One region of the Lysinibacillus irui genome, then DNA from elsewhere that is predicted to be linked to it. Evidence: riboswitches for the same ligand, from Rfam matches in the RefSeq annotation. Region 1 holds a riboswitch; the other holds the start of a gene.
The links. A riboswitch is a leader RNA that binds a small molecule or an ion and turns the genes downstream of it on or off. The one in region 1 is predicted to bind thiamine pyrophosphate.

Region 1 (7,934 bases):
ACGGCTGCCTCAGCTGAACAAGTAAGTGCATCTGCAATGGATCAACAAGCAGAGTTACAAAAAGTAGCCGAGTCTATACAAAATATGAACGATATTTCCAATGAACTGCAAGAAGTCGTGAATCGTTTTAAATTAGCGTAAAATGAAGGGCTGCCTAAACAAATAGGCAGTCTTTTTTTATTGGAAGAGACATTGACCTAGTAGAAATTCGGCACTACTATAAAAGAAGGGAAGGGGGTCATCGAAATGATGTATCTCGGAATGATTTTCTTTCAAATTGTTGCACCTATTTTAGTGTTACTTATAGTAGGTGCTATCTTACAAAAGAGATTTCGCTTTAATTTAAAAGCGTTGTCTCAGCTTATTACATATTGCTTTATGCCAGCAGCTGTTTTTGTAAATTTATATGAGACGAGTGTAGAGCTGTCTGTACTGGCAGAGGTCGGATTGTTTATTGTGCTTTTTATTGGGAGCCAAATGCTACTCAGTCACCTTTTTGCGAAGTGGCTTGGTTTAGTTAAAACAGAGGCAGCAGTTTTTAAAAATAGTGTTGTGCTCATTAACTCTGGGAACTATGGCATTCCGGTAGCTCAAATGATTTTTGTAACACAACCTATTGGTGTAGCGATTCAGGTCATCCTTGTAATCTTTCAAAATATGACAACTTATACATATGGTTTGTATAATTTAATTTCCTCTACCAAATCAGGAATGACGATTATTAAAGATTTTTTTAAAATGCCCATCATTCATGCGTTGATTATTGGTGTAGCCATGAACTATTTTAATATCGGTATTCCACAGTTTATTAAAATACCAATAGACCATGTAGCAGATGGCTTTATTGCTGTGGCACTAATCACGTTAGGTGCGCAATTATCGCAGCTTGAAATCAAATCTATGTTTAATAAAACGGTTTTCGTCAGCTGCTTCACACGTTTAATTGTCGGACCAGCCGTAGCTTTAGCCATTATTTTTTTATTGGGGTTAGATGGAGTTGTCGCTCAATCACTATTTATAGCCAGTGCTTTCCCGACATCCCGCAATAGCTCTAGTCTAGCATTGGAATACGATGTGGAATCGGCAACAGCTGCCCAAACTGTTTTATTTTCAACTATTGTCAGCTGTATAACGGTAACAATAGTGATTTATCTTGCGGACGTATTATTTGCTTAATCAATAGAATATTAAAAAATAATGAATGGAAAACTTCCATCTCATAGTAATATCTGCTACACTAGCATCAAACTAAATAGTATTAACTAGGGGAGTCTGATGAGTCAGGCTGAGAGGGAAACGCTTAGAGGTTTCTTGACCCTTTGGACCTGATCTGGCTCATACCAGCGTGGGAAAGTTAAGAAACTATTGCATAGTATGTGTATGCAATTTCAACCTTTACATTCGTGGCCGGATCCAAATAATTATTTTGGATTCGGCCTTTATTTATTTGTTAGGGTGAGCTAGATCCGGTCCTTGTAACAAAAAACATTTAAGGGAGAGAAGTAGCTCATGTCAGCAATTAGTGAAAAGAACATTACGATTATGTCTAGCTTTGAAGGAAGCAAAAAGGTGTATGTTGAAGGTTCCCGTCCGGATATTTTAGTACCAATGCGAGAAATTGCATTAAGTCCGACAACAGGAAGCTTTGGAAATGAAGAAAACGCCCCTATTCGAGTATATGATACGAGTGGTCCCTATACAGATCCATCTTATCAAGTAGATATTACAAAAGGTTTACCTGCCTTACGAAGTGGATGGATTCAAGAGCGAGGAGATGTAGAAGCATATGAGGGCCGCTCTATAAAACCGGAGGATAATGGTTTTCGTCGTGCAGATGATCCGCGTAATCATGAAAATGTCTTTCCTGAATTGGCAAGAAAGCCTTTACGAGCAAAAAAAGGGAGAAATGTAACGCAGCTGCATTATGCAAGACAGGGGATTATTACACCTGAAATGGAGTTTGTAGCGATACGTGAAAATATGGATCCAGAATTTGTCCGATCTGAAATTGCAGCTGGGCGCGCTATTATGCCTTCTAATATTAATCATCCAGAGGCGGAGCCAATGATCATCGGTCGTAACTTCCATGTGAAAATCAATGCCAATATTGGGAATTCCGCGGTATCGTCTTCTATAGCAGAAGAGGTTGAAAAAATGACATGGGCAACACGCTGGGGTGCTGATAATATTATGGATCTTTCAACAGGTAAGCATATTCATACAACGAGAGAATGGATTATTCGAAATGCAGCGGTACCAGTGGGGACAGTGCCAATTTATCAAGCATTGGAAAAGGTAAATGGCGTAGCAGAGGATTTAACGTGGGAAGTTTACCGTGATACGCTTATTGAGCAAGCCGAGCAGGGTGTAGATTATTTCACGATTCATGCAGGTGTACTATTACGCTATGTTCCCCTTACAGCTAATCGTGTAACGGGAATTGTATCTCGTGGTGGTTCTATTATGGCACAGTGGTGTTTATATCATCATCAAGAGAATTTCCTTTATACTCATTTTGAGGAAATCTGTGAAATTATGAAGACTTATGATGTTGCTTTTTCTTTAGGTGATGGCCTACGTCCAGGTTCAATTGCAGACGCCAATGATGAAGCCCAATTTGCAGAGCTTGAAACACTAGGTGAACTAACACAGATTGCGTGGAAACATGATGTTCAAGTGATGGTGGAGGGGCCAGGTCATGTACCGATGCATCTGATTAAAGAAAACATGGACAAGCAATTAGAAGTTTGTAAGGAGGCGCCTTTTTATACGTTAGGTCCACTTACAACGGATATTGCTCCAGGCTATGACCACATTACATCGGCTATTGGGGCAGCGATGATTGGCTGGTTTGGGACAGCAATGCTCTGCTATGTGACACCAAAGGAGCACCTTGGCTTACCTAATCGCGAGGATGTTCGAGTGGGAGTAATTACGTATAAAATAGCGGCACATGCGGCAGATTTAGCGAAGGGGCATCCTGGTGCACAACGCCGAGATGATGCACTATCAAAAGCACGTTTTGAATTCCGCTGGCGTGATCAATTCAATCTATCTCTCGATCCAGAAAGAGCGGTGGAGTATCATGATGAGACTTTGCCAGCAGAAGGAGCAAAAACAGCACACTTTTGCTCTATGTGTGGTCCTAAGTTCTGTAGTATGCGAATTTCACAAGATATTCGAAATTATGCTAAAGAAAAAGACTTGAATACGACAGAAGCGATCCATCGAGGTATGAAGGAAAAGGCAGAGGAATTTAAAAAAGCGGGTAGTCAGATTTATCAATAATGTAAAAAGGCTTGTGTTGTAGTATCGACACAAGCCTTTTGTGATTAAAAAACTCCATGTGAGTGAAAAATTCACATGGAGTAAAAATTGGATTTGGATATCAATAATAAGTGGAATATTAAACGTTTGTTGGTTGTTTTACATATGGGTTTGTAAGATCCATACCTTCTAATGAAAGACCCATTGCTTTTGCTACACCTTCACCATATGCTGGATCTGCTAAATAGCAGTGAAGGATGTGACGGCGCTTGATGAATTCTTCAACAGAAGCCATATCATTTGCCGTATTTTCAAATAGACGTTGTTGCTCTTCTGCCGTCATAAGTCGGAATAGTTTACCTGGTTGTTCAAAGTAATTGTTGTCGTCTTCACGGAAGTCGTGAATACCTGCATGACCATCGATACGTAATTCAGGCTCTTTATAGTCTAAGTTATGCTCCCATTCACCATAGCTATTTGGTTCATAACCTAGTGTTGAACCAAGGTTGCCATCAAAACGCATTGCACCATCACGGTGGAAAGTGCGGAATGGACATTTCGGTGCGTTAACAGGAAGCATATAGTGGTTAACACCGAGACGATAACGCTGTGCATCTGCATATGCAAAGATACGACCTTGTAACATTTTATCTGGTGAGAAGCTAATACCAGGAACAATATTAGACGGTGCAAATGCAGCTTGTTCAACTTCTGCAAAATAGTTGTCCGGGTTTTTGTTTAACTCAAACTCACCCACTGGAATTAATGGGAAGTCTTTTTTATACCATACCTTTGTTAAATCAAATGGGTTGTATGGTAGCTCGCGAGCTTGCTCTTCAGTCATTACCTGAATGTACATTTTCCATTTAGGGAAATCGCCTTTTTCGATTGCTTCATATAAATCACGTTGTGAAGATTCGCGGTCTTGACCAATGATGTCATTAGCTTCAGCGCCAGTTAAGTTTTTAATGCCTTGCTCTGTACGGAAGTGGAATTTAACCCAAACACGTTCATTATCAGCATTGATAAAGCTATACGTATGAGAACCAAAACCATGCATATTGCGGTAACCAGCTGGAATACCACGGTCAGACATTACGATTGTCACTTGGTGAAGTGCTTCTGGTAATGAAGTCCAGAAATCCCAGTTAGAATTAGCGTTTTTCATATTTGTACGTGGGTCACGTTTTACCACGTGGTTTAAATCTGTGAAGTGTAATGGGTCGCGGAAGAAGAATACAGGTGTATTATTACCTACTAAATCCCAGTTACCTTCTTCTGTATAGAATTTAAGAGCAAAGCCACGGATATCGCGCTCAGCATCTGCCGCACCACGTTCACCTGCAACTGTAGAGAAACGTGCGAACATTTCTGTTTTTTTGCCAATCTCTGAGAAGATTTTAGCTTTTGTATATTGAGTAATATCATGCGTTACAGTAAAAGTACCAAATGCACCTGAACCTTTTGCGTGCATACGACGCTCAGGAATTACTTCACGGTTGAAATTTGCTAATTTTTCAACTAACCATACATCTTGAAGTAAAAGAGGGCCACGTGGACCTGCTGACATAGAGTCATGGTTACTTACTACTGGAGCGCCACCTGCTGTTGTAAAACGACGGCTACGATCATTTGCGTTTGTCATATTAGTTTACCTCCTGAAAAAAATGTGAGTCAAACTCTTCATCTATAACTATAACAAATATAAAATAGAATTGCTAGTACATTATAATAATTATCGTTAAAGAATTTATATATTTAAGTATAAACTATAAATATATGCGCTATACAGAAGTAATATACATAGTTTTTCACTTGAATTTTGCTTAGCTAATCTCAATTTGTAAAGTAATAAAGAGAAATGACTGCGTTAAAAATATCTTTATTGAAAATAAAGTGAGCTAATTGAAAACTATTTTAAACAAACTTTTATTTTTTTCTATATCGGTTTGGCGTAATACCAGTTTGTTGTTTAAAGATTTTAATGAAATAATTTGGATCATCAAATCCATTTAAATGAGCAATCTCACTAATTGCAAAATCTGTTTCTAGTAGCATTTTTGTAGCATGATGAATTCTAACTTGCTGTAAATAGCGCTTAAATGGCAGGCCTTGCTTCTTAGAGAAAATCGTACTTAAATAATTAGGACTAATTCCGAGCTTATGAGCAACAAAGGGTAGAGATAATGCACTATCTTTAAAGTGTTGATCAATTATTTCTAAAGCTAGTTCAACATAATCGGCTCTTTTCTCCATCCGGGCTTCTCTTGCTAACTCGATTAAAGTTTGTGTAAAAGAAATAATGCTGTTGAGAATAGTATAAAAAATAGGATGCTCGATAATGATGTGAAATAGCTGACGATAGTTTTGTTCAATAACAGCTTTTTCATGTAATTTATATTTCAACATAAAGCGCCGGATTTGTGCTAAGACACTTGTCAGATGAATACGTAAATCATCTTGTTCATAATAGATTCCCTCATTAGAAAGTCGATATAAAAAAGTTTTAACAGCCTCTAAGTTTCCATCTTCCAAACTACTTATTAATAATTGTTGCTCCTCTGGTGTTAGTAATGGATCAAAGGGCTGTGTTTCAAATTGTTTGCTGGCATAAAAAATATGACCAAAGCCTTCGTAAAAACTTTGATGTAGTGCACGCTTTGTTAATGCATACATATTTTTAATGGTTGTAGGTGTTCCATCATATATCCCGATATTTAAAGAACTATTACTAATCAAACGCCATTCCTTCATTAACGTTCGAACATCCTTCTCCACCATTTTTATATCGTCTGTGTCAAAAAGACATACGATTTTATTGGATAGAGGATATGTTTTCATATGGAAATGAATTGGAGTTTGTTGGAGCCAAGTGTAGAGCTTATTAAATGTCTCGTGATGCTCGGGTTCAATCATTGTAAAATGCAAAGTAGGTTCAATAGAGCTAGATTTGTTATCTAAAAATAATTGATAATAAAAGGAATCATTTGTCGCCTCTTGTGCATAATCTGTAATTTTTGGTGTGCGAAGAGAAATGGCAGCGAGTTTTTGCTTTAATAGTTCTAAGTCAATTGGTTTCACAAAAAGATGGGCAACCTGTAAATCAATTGCTTTTAATGCATTTTTAAATAGGGGTTCTGTCGTCATTGCTAGAATGGCACCGGATAGTTTTTGTAAATCTCGATAAAGAGCGTTTAAGCGATTATTAGGAAATAAATCGATATTTAAAAGAATCGCATCTGGTTCAAATTGTCGAATACTTTGAGTCACTTCTGAAATACTTGTACACATTTCAATAAAAACATCTCCAGGAAAATATGTATGTAAAAACCATTTTATGCCTGCTAATTCGGTTGGGTCACGATCAATTAATAACAGCTTCATACCATCAATCCTCCTTAAAATATTCTAGTTTCATATAAGATTACGATTATATTAATAAAAATAACATAAGAATCTGAAAAAAGTCTTGTTTTCTCTTTTAAAATTCTCTATATTCTGAAAAAGGTAGTTAGTACAATGTAAATAGAGTAATTGAACAACTATCAGCAACATCGAATTTTGCAATGAAAACGCTTAAAAGTGTTTTAATGCTGATGTTTTAACTATTACGATGAAATAAATCCCCCAGTGGATTTCGCAGATTTTGAAGAGGAGCTTTTTGAGCAATTTCGAGAAAATCTGGACGCATTGTTTTTCTACGTAAAAGCTAAGCGTCAACGGCTATGATGCCAAGGCGTAATTGATTTACATAGTTACATAAGGGAATAGGAGGATGTCATGTGAATTCGATCATCGAGCTTGATGGCAATACATTAACAAGACAACAAATTGAGGAAATCGTAAAGGGGCAAGCAACTGTAGCACTTTCTGCAGATAGTTTAGAACGAATTCGTTTAAGTAGAGAGCGTATCGAAAAACGTTTAGCAGAAGGGCAAACGATTTATGGTGTAAATACAGGGTTTGGAAAACTCAGCAATATAAAAATTGAAGAAGAAGATATTGAATTATTACAGTTGAATTTACTACGTTCAGATGCAACGGGTGTTGGCGAACCATTCCCAACTGATGTTGTACGCGCAATGATGGTGTTACGTGCTAATGCATTGGCTAGAGGATTTTCTGGTATTCGTGAAGAAACCGTCCAGCTATTATTAGATCTTATTAATAAAGGCGTGCATCCAATTGTTCCATCACAAGGTTCGGTAGGAGCAAGTGGTGATTTAGCGCCATTATCCCATTTGGCATTAGTATTAGTGGGTGAAGGTAAGGCAGAGTTCAACGGAGAAAAAATGAGTGGTAGCGAGGCGTTAAAGCAAGCTGGATTAACACCAGTTCGACTACAAGCGAAAGAGGGTCTGGCACTTGTTAACGGTACGCAAGCAATGACAGGTATTGGAGTTTTAACGGTCAATGAAGCTGAACGAATTGGACTTGCAGCAGATATGGCGGCTAGTTTGACGCTAGAAGCATTGAAGGGCATTACGTCAGCATTTGATCCAGCGCTATTAGCTGTAAGACCACATCCAGAATTAGAGCTGGTTGGTGGACGTATTCGTAAGTGGCTTGATGGTAGTAAACGTGTAACAAAGCAAGGGGAAATTCGCATGCAAGATGCGTATTCGCTACGCTGTATTCCGCAAGTACACGGTGCATCTTGGCAGTCA
Region 2 (7,934 bases), 580 kb from region 1:
CACGTCTACTCGTTATTTTAATTAATACTGTAATTGTTGCATTACTTTCTGCTTTAATTTCTACTATTATTGGGACGCTCGGGGCCATTGGTATTGTCACAGTCAAAGACTCAAAAATGCGCAATACTTTACTATCGTTAAACAATGTCTTAATTGTCAGCCCAGACGTTATTATCGGGGCAAGCTTCTTAATTTTATTTACAATGGTTGGCATTAAATTAGGTTTTGCTTCTGTTTTATTAGCACATGTCGCATTTAGTGTACCGATTGTTGTATTAATGGTTCTACCTAAACTACTTGAAATGAATAAATCATTAATTGATGCAGCATTAGATTTAGGGGCAACAAAAAAGGATGTCATGATGCGTGTTATTTTACCTTATATTCAACCAGGTATTTTTGCAGGCTTCTTCCTAGCTCTTACTTATTCATTAGATGATTTTGCCGTGACATTTTTCGTTACTGGTAATGGCTTCAGTACATTATCGGTTGAAATCTACTCAATGGCGCGTGCAGGAATTTCTCTAACGGTTAATGCTATTTCTGGTTTAGTATTCTTTGTTACTGTTTTAATCGTCGTAGGGTATTATTTCATTACAAGTCGTACAAGTAAAAGAATGGAGGGGCAACGATGAAGTCTTTAATTCAAGCAACCATCGCCATTCTTGTTGTTTCAGCCCTTTTATTCTATGCGGCGGACGCCTTAAGTGCAGGTGGCGGTAAAAGTGGAAAAAACACTTTAACGATCTTTAACTGGGGAGAATATATCGACCCTGACCTATTAAAGCAATTTGAAAAAGAAACAGGTATTCATGTCATCTATGAAACGTTCGACTCCAATGAGGCCATGATGACAAAAATTCAACAGGGCGGAACAGCTTACGATATTGCTGTCCCTTCTGAATATATGATTGAAAAAATGAAGGAAGAAAATTTATTGATTCCTTTAGATAAAACGAAAATCCCTAACTTAAAAAATATCGATCCTTACTTCTTAGATTTACCATTCGATGATGACAATAAATATTCCGTTCCTTATTTTTGGGGAACAGTAGGCATTGTTTATAATCCGAGTCTTGTTGGTAATTTAGATTTCTCTTCTTGGGAAGATTTATGGGATCCTTCATTAAAGCGTAAAGTCTTTTTAGTAGACGGTGCTCGTGAAGTCATTGGAATGGGCTTAAACAGTCTAGGCTATTCACTGAACTCATTAGATAATCACGAACTACGTGAAGCGACTGATAAGTTAATCACACTAGCACCCAATGTAAAAGCCATTATTGGTGATGAAATTACACCATTAATGATCAATAATGAGGCATCTGTAGCCCTCACTTGGTCTGGGCAAGCAGCCGATATGATGTATGAAAATGAGGAACTAGATTTTGCTGTACCTGACGAAGGTTCGAATTTATGGTTCGATAATATGGTTATTCCCAAAACATCGAAAAATATCGATGGTGCCCATGCCTTTATCAATTTTATGCTAAGTGCTGAATCTGGTGCTCAAAATGCCGATTATGTGGGCTATTCTACGCCTAATATTGCAGCGATGGACTTAATGGACGAAGAAGTTGTTTCTGATGAACGCTATTACCCTTCAGAGGAACAACGAGAAACATTAGAGGTCTATAAAAACTTAGGGCCAGACTATTTAGGAAAATATAATGAATTGTTTTTAGAATTTAAAATGAGTATACGATAATTTAAACTAGCGAATTGGTTCACACACCAATTCGCTAGTTTTTATCTGCATGCATATTCATTATAGTTAAAAAACAATTCAGTTCTTTCTGTCACAGAAACTTTAGTATATGACCACATTTTCACATACCCCTTCTATCATGCAATTGTCAAATGAATAATTTATTATTTAAAACTTAGAAATATAGCATCACATGTCATCTTAAATAACCTAAGAAGAAAACTTTTGTGGAAAACCATTCTAAATATCGAACCACTTCAATAATCTTAACTAATAGCCAAGCGATAATTCTTTATGATAGACTGTACTATATTTGATTACAAAAAAAGGGGGTTTATTCGATGACCCAGCAGAAGTCCAATAAGGCGGCTTTGTATATTTTAATGTTTAACATGTTTATCGCAATGGGGAGTATTGGGATTATTATTCCTGTCATGCCTGAGTACTTAAAAATATTCGGTGCAGCAGGACAAATTCTAGGTATGCTTATTGCAACGTTCGCCTTAGCTCAATTCGTATTTTCTCCAATTGCTGGGAATCTTTCGGATCAGTATGGTCGAAAAAATTTAATTATTTTCGGTCTTATCGTGACAGGTCTTGCACAAATCGGCTTTGGCCTTGCTACAGACGTATGGATGCTCTTTCTAGCACGCTTTTTAGGTGGTCTTGGTTCTGCATTTGTTGCACCTCCTATTATGGCTTTTGTAGCCGACGTCACAACCTATGAAGAACGTGGGAAAGGAATGGGTATGTTAGGTGCTGCTATGTCTCTTGGTTTTATGATAGGACCTGGTATTGGTGGCTTTTTGGCAAAGGTAAGCTTACACTTCCCATTTTTCACAGCTGGAGCTGCTGCCATTGTAGCATCTATTTTATCTTACTTTTTATTACCTTCTACCAAACCAAACACTGCTCAGCAGAAACAAAAGCAAGACAATCTGGCGAAGCAAATGGCTCGTTCCATACATATGCCTTATTTTGTTATGCTCATAATTATGCTCGTGTTCTCGTTCGGCATTGCTAATTTCCAAACGACTTTGTCCTTATTCGTGACAGAAAAGTTTAATTACACACCCGTAGATATCGCGATTATTTTAGTTGTCGGTGGTGCTTTTGGGGTCGTTGTACAAATGTTTATTATTACACCACTATTTAATCGTTTTGGTGAAATGAAAGTCGTATTAGTCAATTTATTTATTGCATCCGTTGCTATTTTCTTAATATTATTCGTTTCTGGCTTTGCCCTTATATTAGTTGTAGCAACTATTTTCTCTACAGCAACAACACTAATTCGACCAGCTGTTAATACGCTAATCTCAAAGCTTGCAGAGAAAGAACAGGGATTTGCTGCAGGCTTGAATAATGCTTATATGAGTCTTGGTAATATGATTGGACCAGCATTAGCAGGTCTATTATTCGACTGGAATATGAACAGCCCGTATATTTTTGGCTCCATCATATTATTAGCATGTTTCTTCCTTGCTCTTATCTGGACATTGAAAAAAGCACCTCATTTAATGCATCCAGATACAAAGTAGTCTGAAAAATCATTGACTATTTTTAGCAGTATGTTACATTAATGTTGGTAAACTAATTAAATAAAATTAACCACTAGGGGAGTCTTTAAAAGGCTGAGACGTATATGTTTAGATACGGACCCTTTGAACCTGATCTAGTTCATACTAGCGGAGGGAAGTGGCGCTACTTGCTATTATCATTGTATACGCGAGGCCGCTTCCTATTGTTTTTAGGTAGCGGCCTTTTTATTTCCCTAGTGAAACTTTATCAAAAGGAGTGAACTTGATGTCAATTCGTAAATTAACGGTCATGGCTTTATTAGTAGCTATTGCCGTAGCAGGCTCTACCTTTGTCTCCATCCCGACAGGAATTGCACGTGCCTTTCCCATCCAGCATGCAATTAACGTGGTAGGTGCAATTCTATTAGGACCAGTTCCTACAGTCCTAATTGCCTTTGTTACTGCCATCATTCGAATCCTTACAGGGACAGGATCATTATTAGCGATCCCTGGCAGTGTTATTGGCGCATTATGTGCTGCCCTCGCTTATAAATACAGCAGTAAAATGTGGTTAGCTGGCATTGGCGAAATCATTGGAACAGGAATTCTTGCTTCACTGATCGCTGTACCTTATGCAAAGTTACTAATGGGGACCTCCGTAGCTGCCTTATTCTTCATGCCAGCCTTTTTAACATCCAGTACTATAGGTGCTCTTTTAGGCGTAGTGATTGCTAACAGTTTGCGGAAGACCGTCCTAGTAAAGAGCTTTAATTCTTCACTTTATTGAGTGAACGGGTTCTGTGTTTTTATATAGTATTAGATGGAGAAATTCCATTATATCTGATGATAACTTTGTTTGTTCTTTTAGAGCGGGGACATTTGCTTTTGGAGCGGATACCTGTCTCTTTGGAGCGCTTTCCCTACTTTATGAGCGGATACACCACTTTTTGGAGCGCTTTCCTTTACTTTTGGAGCGGATACACCACCCCTTAGAGCGCTTTCCCTTACTTTTCGAGCGGATACACCACTCCTTGGAGCGCTTCTCCTTACTTTCGAGCGGAGACCTGTCTCCTTGGAGCGCTTTCCCTTACTTTTCGAGCGGATACACCACTCCTTGGAGCGCTTTCCCTTACTTTTGGAGCGGATACTACACCCCTTGGAGCGCTTTCCCTTACTTTTGGAGCGGATACTACACCCCTTGGAGCGCTTTCCCCCACTTTTCGAGCGAGGATCCCCCTTCTTGGAGCGTTTTCCTCAACTCTATAAGCAGTTACACTTCTTTGCAGTGCACTCACCCTCACCGCTCAATCGAGGACTACTTTTTCATTCACCTCAAAGAATATAAAAAAGCAGTACAAAACTGTTTCGTTTTGTACTGCTTCTACTATATTACGATCTTTTTTTCATACCCTTTAATAATTGGGCAACATTGGTGTCTTCTGCCTGTACAGGTTTTTCCTCAACGAGCTGTTCTTTTTTCTTCGGTTTTGTGAGGAAGCTCCAGCCAAAACGCCTTATTGTAATATCAATAAAGAATAGTAGCATGCCTGCTAGGAGAAGCCATGAGGCAATGTTTTGACGGTCCGCTCCTTTTTTTGCAAAGTCACGGAAAACTTCTTGTGGTTCCTTTAAGACAGATCCACCAGTTTGTTTGGTTAATTCTTCTACTAAATGTTCATTTACAGGAAGTAGTTCATATTCAGCACTATAAGGAACGCTTAGTCCTGCTTGATATATGGCCTGCTTTTCATCAGCTATACGGAAGAAAATTAATCCTGGTTCAGCCTGTACAGTAGCTCGAACTTGAGAGGTCGAAATGGTTTCAAGTTGTGTTTCTAGCTCTTCACCTGCTTCATTAACTGCTACAATATCTAAAAATGCTGCTTCATTTGTAGGATCTGTAATCATAAAGGAACCATCTGTTTCCAATCTCACATCGTAGGCAACATCATTATAACTAGGAAGCATTTGTGAAATAAGTGTTTGCCAAAATGTCCCCCAATCCTGCCATCTTGCCCAATCTCCTGTCCATTTTCCGGTAGAATCGGATGTAAAGGCGAATGTTTTACCTAGACCGTATTGCCACTGTGCTAACACAGGATCTTCCTTCTTACTTTCTGCAATGACGGTAGCTCCTTGTTTAGCTGTTGTCCCAATATATGCATTCATTTGAGGGACACCATTAGCAAACAGTGTATTCCAACCTGCCGCATTATAGATTGCTGGATAAAATGGGTTATCCTCAATATAGGTACGGGAAATCATAGCTGTTTCACGAGATAAAATAGAAGGAATGGTTTGCTCATCAATAACATCGTAGAAACGACCACTGCCCATGTCACTTAGCGCTTCTAGTAAGTTTGCGTCGGCATCTTGACCAATCGCAACAGTCGATAATGTGATACCGTTCTCTTTCCCATCAGCAATTAAATCTTCATAATTCCCTGACTGTGATTGCCCATCTGTTAAGAGAATAATATGCTTACGTTGCAGCTTTAGATCTGCAAGATTTTCATAGGCTTTTGCAAGTGAACTATAAATCTCTGTTCCGCCACCTGGTGTAACAGATAAAATCGTATCTACTGCTTCTTCTTTACTACTCAGAGGCGCTGTCTCTATAATCTCCCATGGCCGATCATCAAAGGCGATAAATCCTAATGTATCTTCATCGCGCAACATTTCTACTGAACGTGCAGCAGCTTCCTTAGCAAGCTCGAGCTTGGACCCAGACATACTGCCAGAACGATCGAGTACAATGACTAATCCTAATGAAGGTAGTTGCTCTTTTCCCTTTATTTCCATTTCTACAGGTAATAAAGTTTCAATTGGCGTTTTGAAATAGCCCCCTAAACCAAAACTGTTTTCCCCTCCAACCATGGTGAAACCTACACCAAAGTTTTTGACAGCTTGCTCAATAACACTCATTTTTGCCTCACCTACTAAATGGCCAGGAACATTGTCAAAAATGATTGCATTATATTGCAAATAGCTGGACAGTTCATTTGGTAAACTTTTAGGCTCGATAACATCAAAGGCTATGGATTGACTACCAAGTGCTGCTGCGATAGGTGAGGCTGTTTCGTAACCATTGACAATGAGTAAATGTGGTTCACTTTGCACCATTGTGACACTTGTTAACTTATTGTTTTCAAAAATAGCATCCTGTCCTACTTGTACAACAGCCTCATATTTTACTAGTCCTTCAGCAGTCGCTGCGTGCTTATAGGTAAACATATTCGTACCTTCATTAAGCTCAATAGACTCACGATGAATAAGCTCATCATTTTCATATAATAGCAGCTCACCTTTACCTGCTGCTGTTGCATAAATCTCTGTCACTAATTGTTGCTGCTCCCCTACATAAGCAACTTGAGGGGATACAAAGCTTTTTAGCGAAACATCATGCACAACAGGCTGACTAAAAGGTACAACATCTACACTAATGTTAGAGTCTTTTAACCTTGTAGCGAATTCTAAGACATCTCCTTTTGTCTCATTAGCATCAGTTAATAGCACAAAACGAGTTGCTTTTTTTGGATTAACAATACCGGTTGCCAGTTGGAGACTTTGTTCAATATTCGTTTGATCGGTTGCTTTTATTTCAGTAAGCTTCGGTACTTCCTTTAGCGTTTTTGATAATATGGCTTCTGTTTGTAAAGTGGAAGAAAAAGAATACACCCCTGCAAGCTGTTGATCCTTTTTCGATTGTAGGCTTTCCTGTATAAACTGAACCATCTCATCTTCTGTACCATTCATAGAAGCAGAACGGTCTATTAAATACACAATTTGTTCTTCTTTTATGGGCAATAATAGATAGGGACCAGCTAACGCAAAAACTAAGCACCCTACTGCGATTATGCGAATAGCAAGCACAACAATATGACTCTTTTTTAGTCGCTGCCTTTCACGAAAATAAGTCCATCCAAAATAGAAGAACAATGGAAGTAATAGCAACAATACTAATGGCCAATCAATTCGTAAATCCACGACGTCGTTGCACCTCCCACTCTGAAACAAGCAATATTAAAATAATAATAATAAGCCAAGGTACGAAAGATGCCTTTGATATTTCTTCCTTCCCATTGTCTGGGATGTCACCTAAGGTAAAGCTTGTCCCTTGTTCAATGACACGTTCTTGTGCTTGTAATTGCACGATAAAATGTTTTTCCTCATTATTTGAACGAACCATATAAATACCTGGTTGTTTTGGTGCAATTAGCATGCCATTCGTGATAGATGATTGAAACTCATCTTCTTGTGAATAAACACTCCAGTCTCCTTGTGCTAAAGCAACCGCACGCTGCTCATTTGGTGTGAAAATACCAAGGGAACCAACAGATTCTGATAATTGCTGTTCAATACTCCATAAAAATAGCGGGAATGATGGATGTAATGGCCAATCTGTATCAGCAATATCGGCTAAAACAATGATATCCCCTTTCGGAGAACGTTGAATGAAAGGTTCATCCCCCACAGAAGCAATAGTTTGATAATCTGCAAATCCAGGATAAATAGCATTTACATAAACATCCTTTAGTTCACTAAATGCAAATAAGGCGTCACTTTGAATACTTATTGTGCCCTTTACTTCCATCTTTTCAGCATCATCACGACCAAATAACACAAGAGGCTTTTCCATTTTCTCCAATAAAGCCGTTTGGTTCGTAATCACATTCGCATCCAGATTGTCTGCTACTTGCAGTGATGGAACG

Region 2: another riboswitch for thiamine pyrophosphate. It lies ahead of thiW (energy coupling factor transporter S component ThiW); the one in region 1 lies ahead of thiC (phosphomethylpyrimidine synthase ThiC).

Annotation. Positions count from the first base shown of each region.
Region 1 covers NZ_CP113527.1:198,158-206,091, forward strand. The annotation lists gene OU989_RS00980 (methyl-accepting chemotaxis protein) at 1-141, shown strand, start outside; gene OU989_RS00985 (AEC family transporter) at 247-1,176, shown strand; TPP riboswitch at 1,255-1,369, shown strand; gene thiC (phosphomethylpyrimidine synthase ThiC) at 1,510-3,288, shown strand; gene OU989_RS00995 (catalase) at 3,407-4,912, opposite strand; gene OU989_RS01000 (helix-turn-helix domain-containing protein) at 5,197-6,651, opposite strand; gene hutH (histidine ammonia-lyase) at 7,050-7,934, shown strand, end outside.
Region 2 covers NZ_CP113527.1:779,933-787,866, reverse strand. The annotation lists gene OU989_RS03695 (ABC transporter permease) at 1-635, shown strand, start outside; gene OU989_RS03690 (ABC transporter substrate-binding protein) at 632-1,705, shown strand; gene OU989_RS03685 (MFS transporter) at 2,047-3,243, shown strand; TPP riboswitch at 3,309-3,416, shown strand; gene thiW (energy coupling factor transporter S component ThiW) at 3,509-4,009, shown strand; gene OU989_RS03675 (VWA domain-containing protein) at 4,612-7,209, opposite strand; gene OU989_RS03670 (vWA domain-containing protein) at 7,193-7,934, opposite strand, start outside.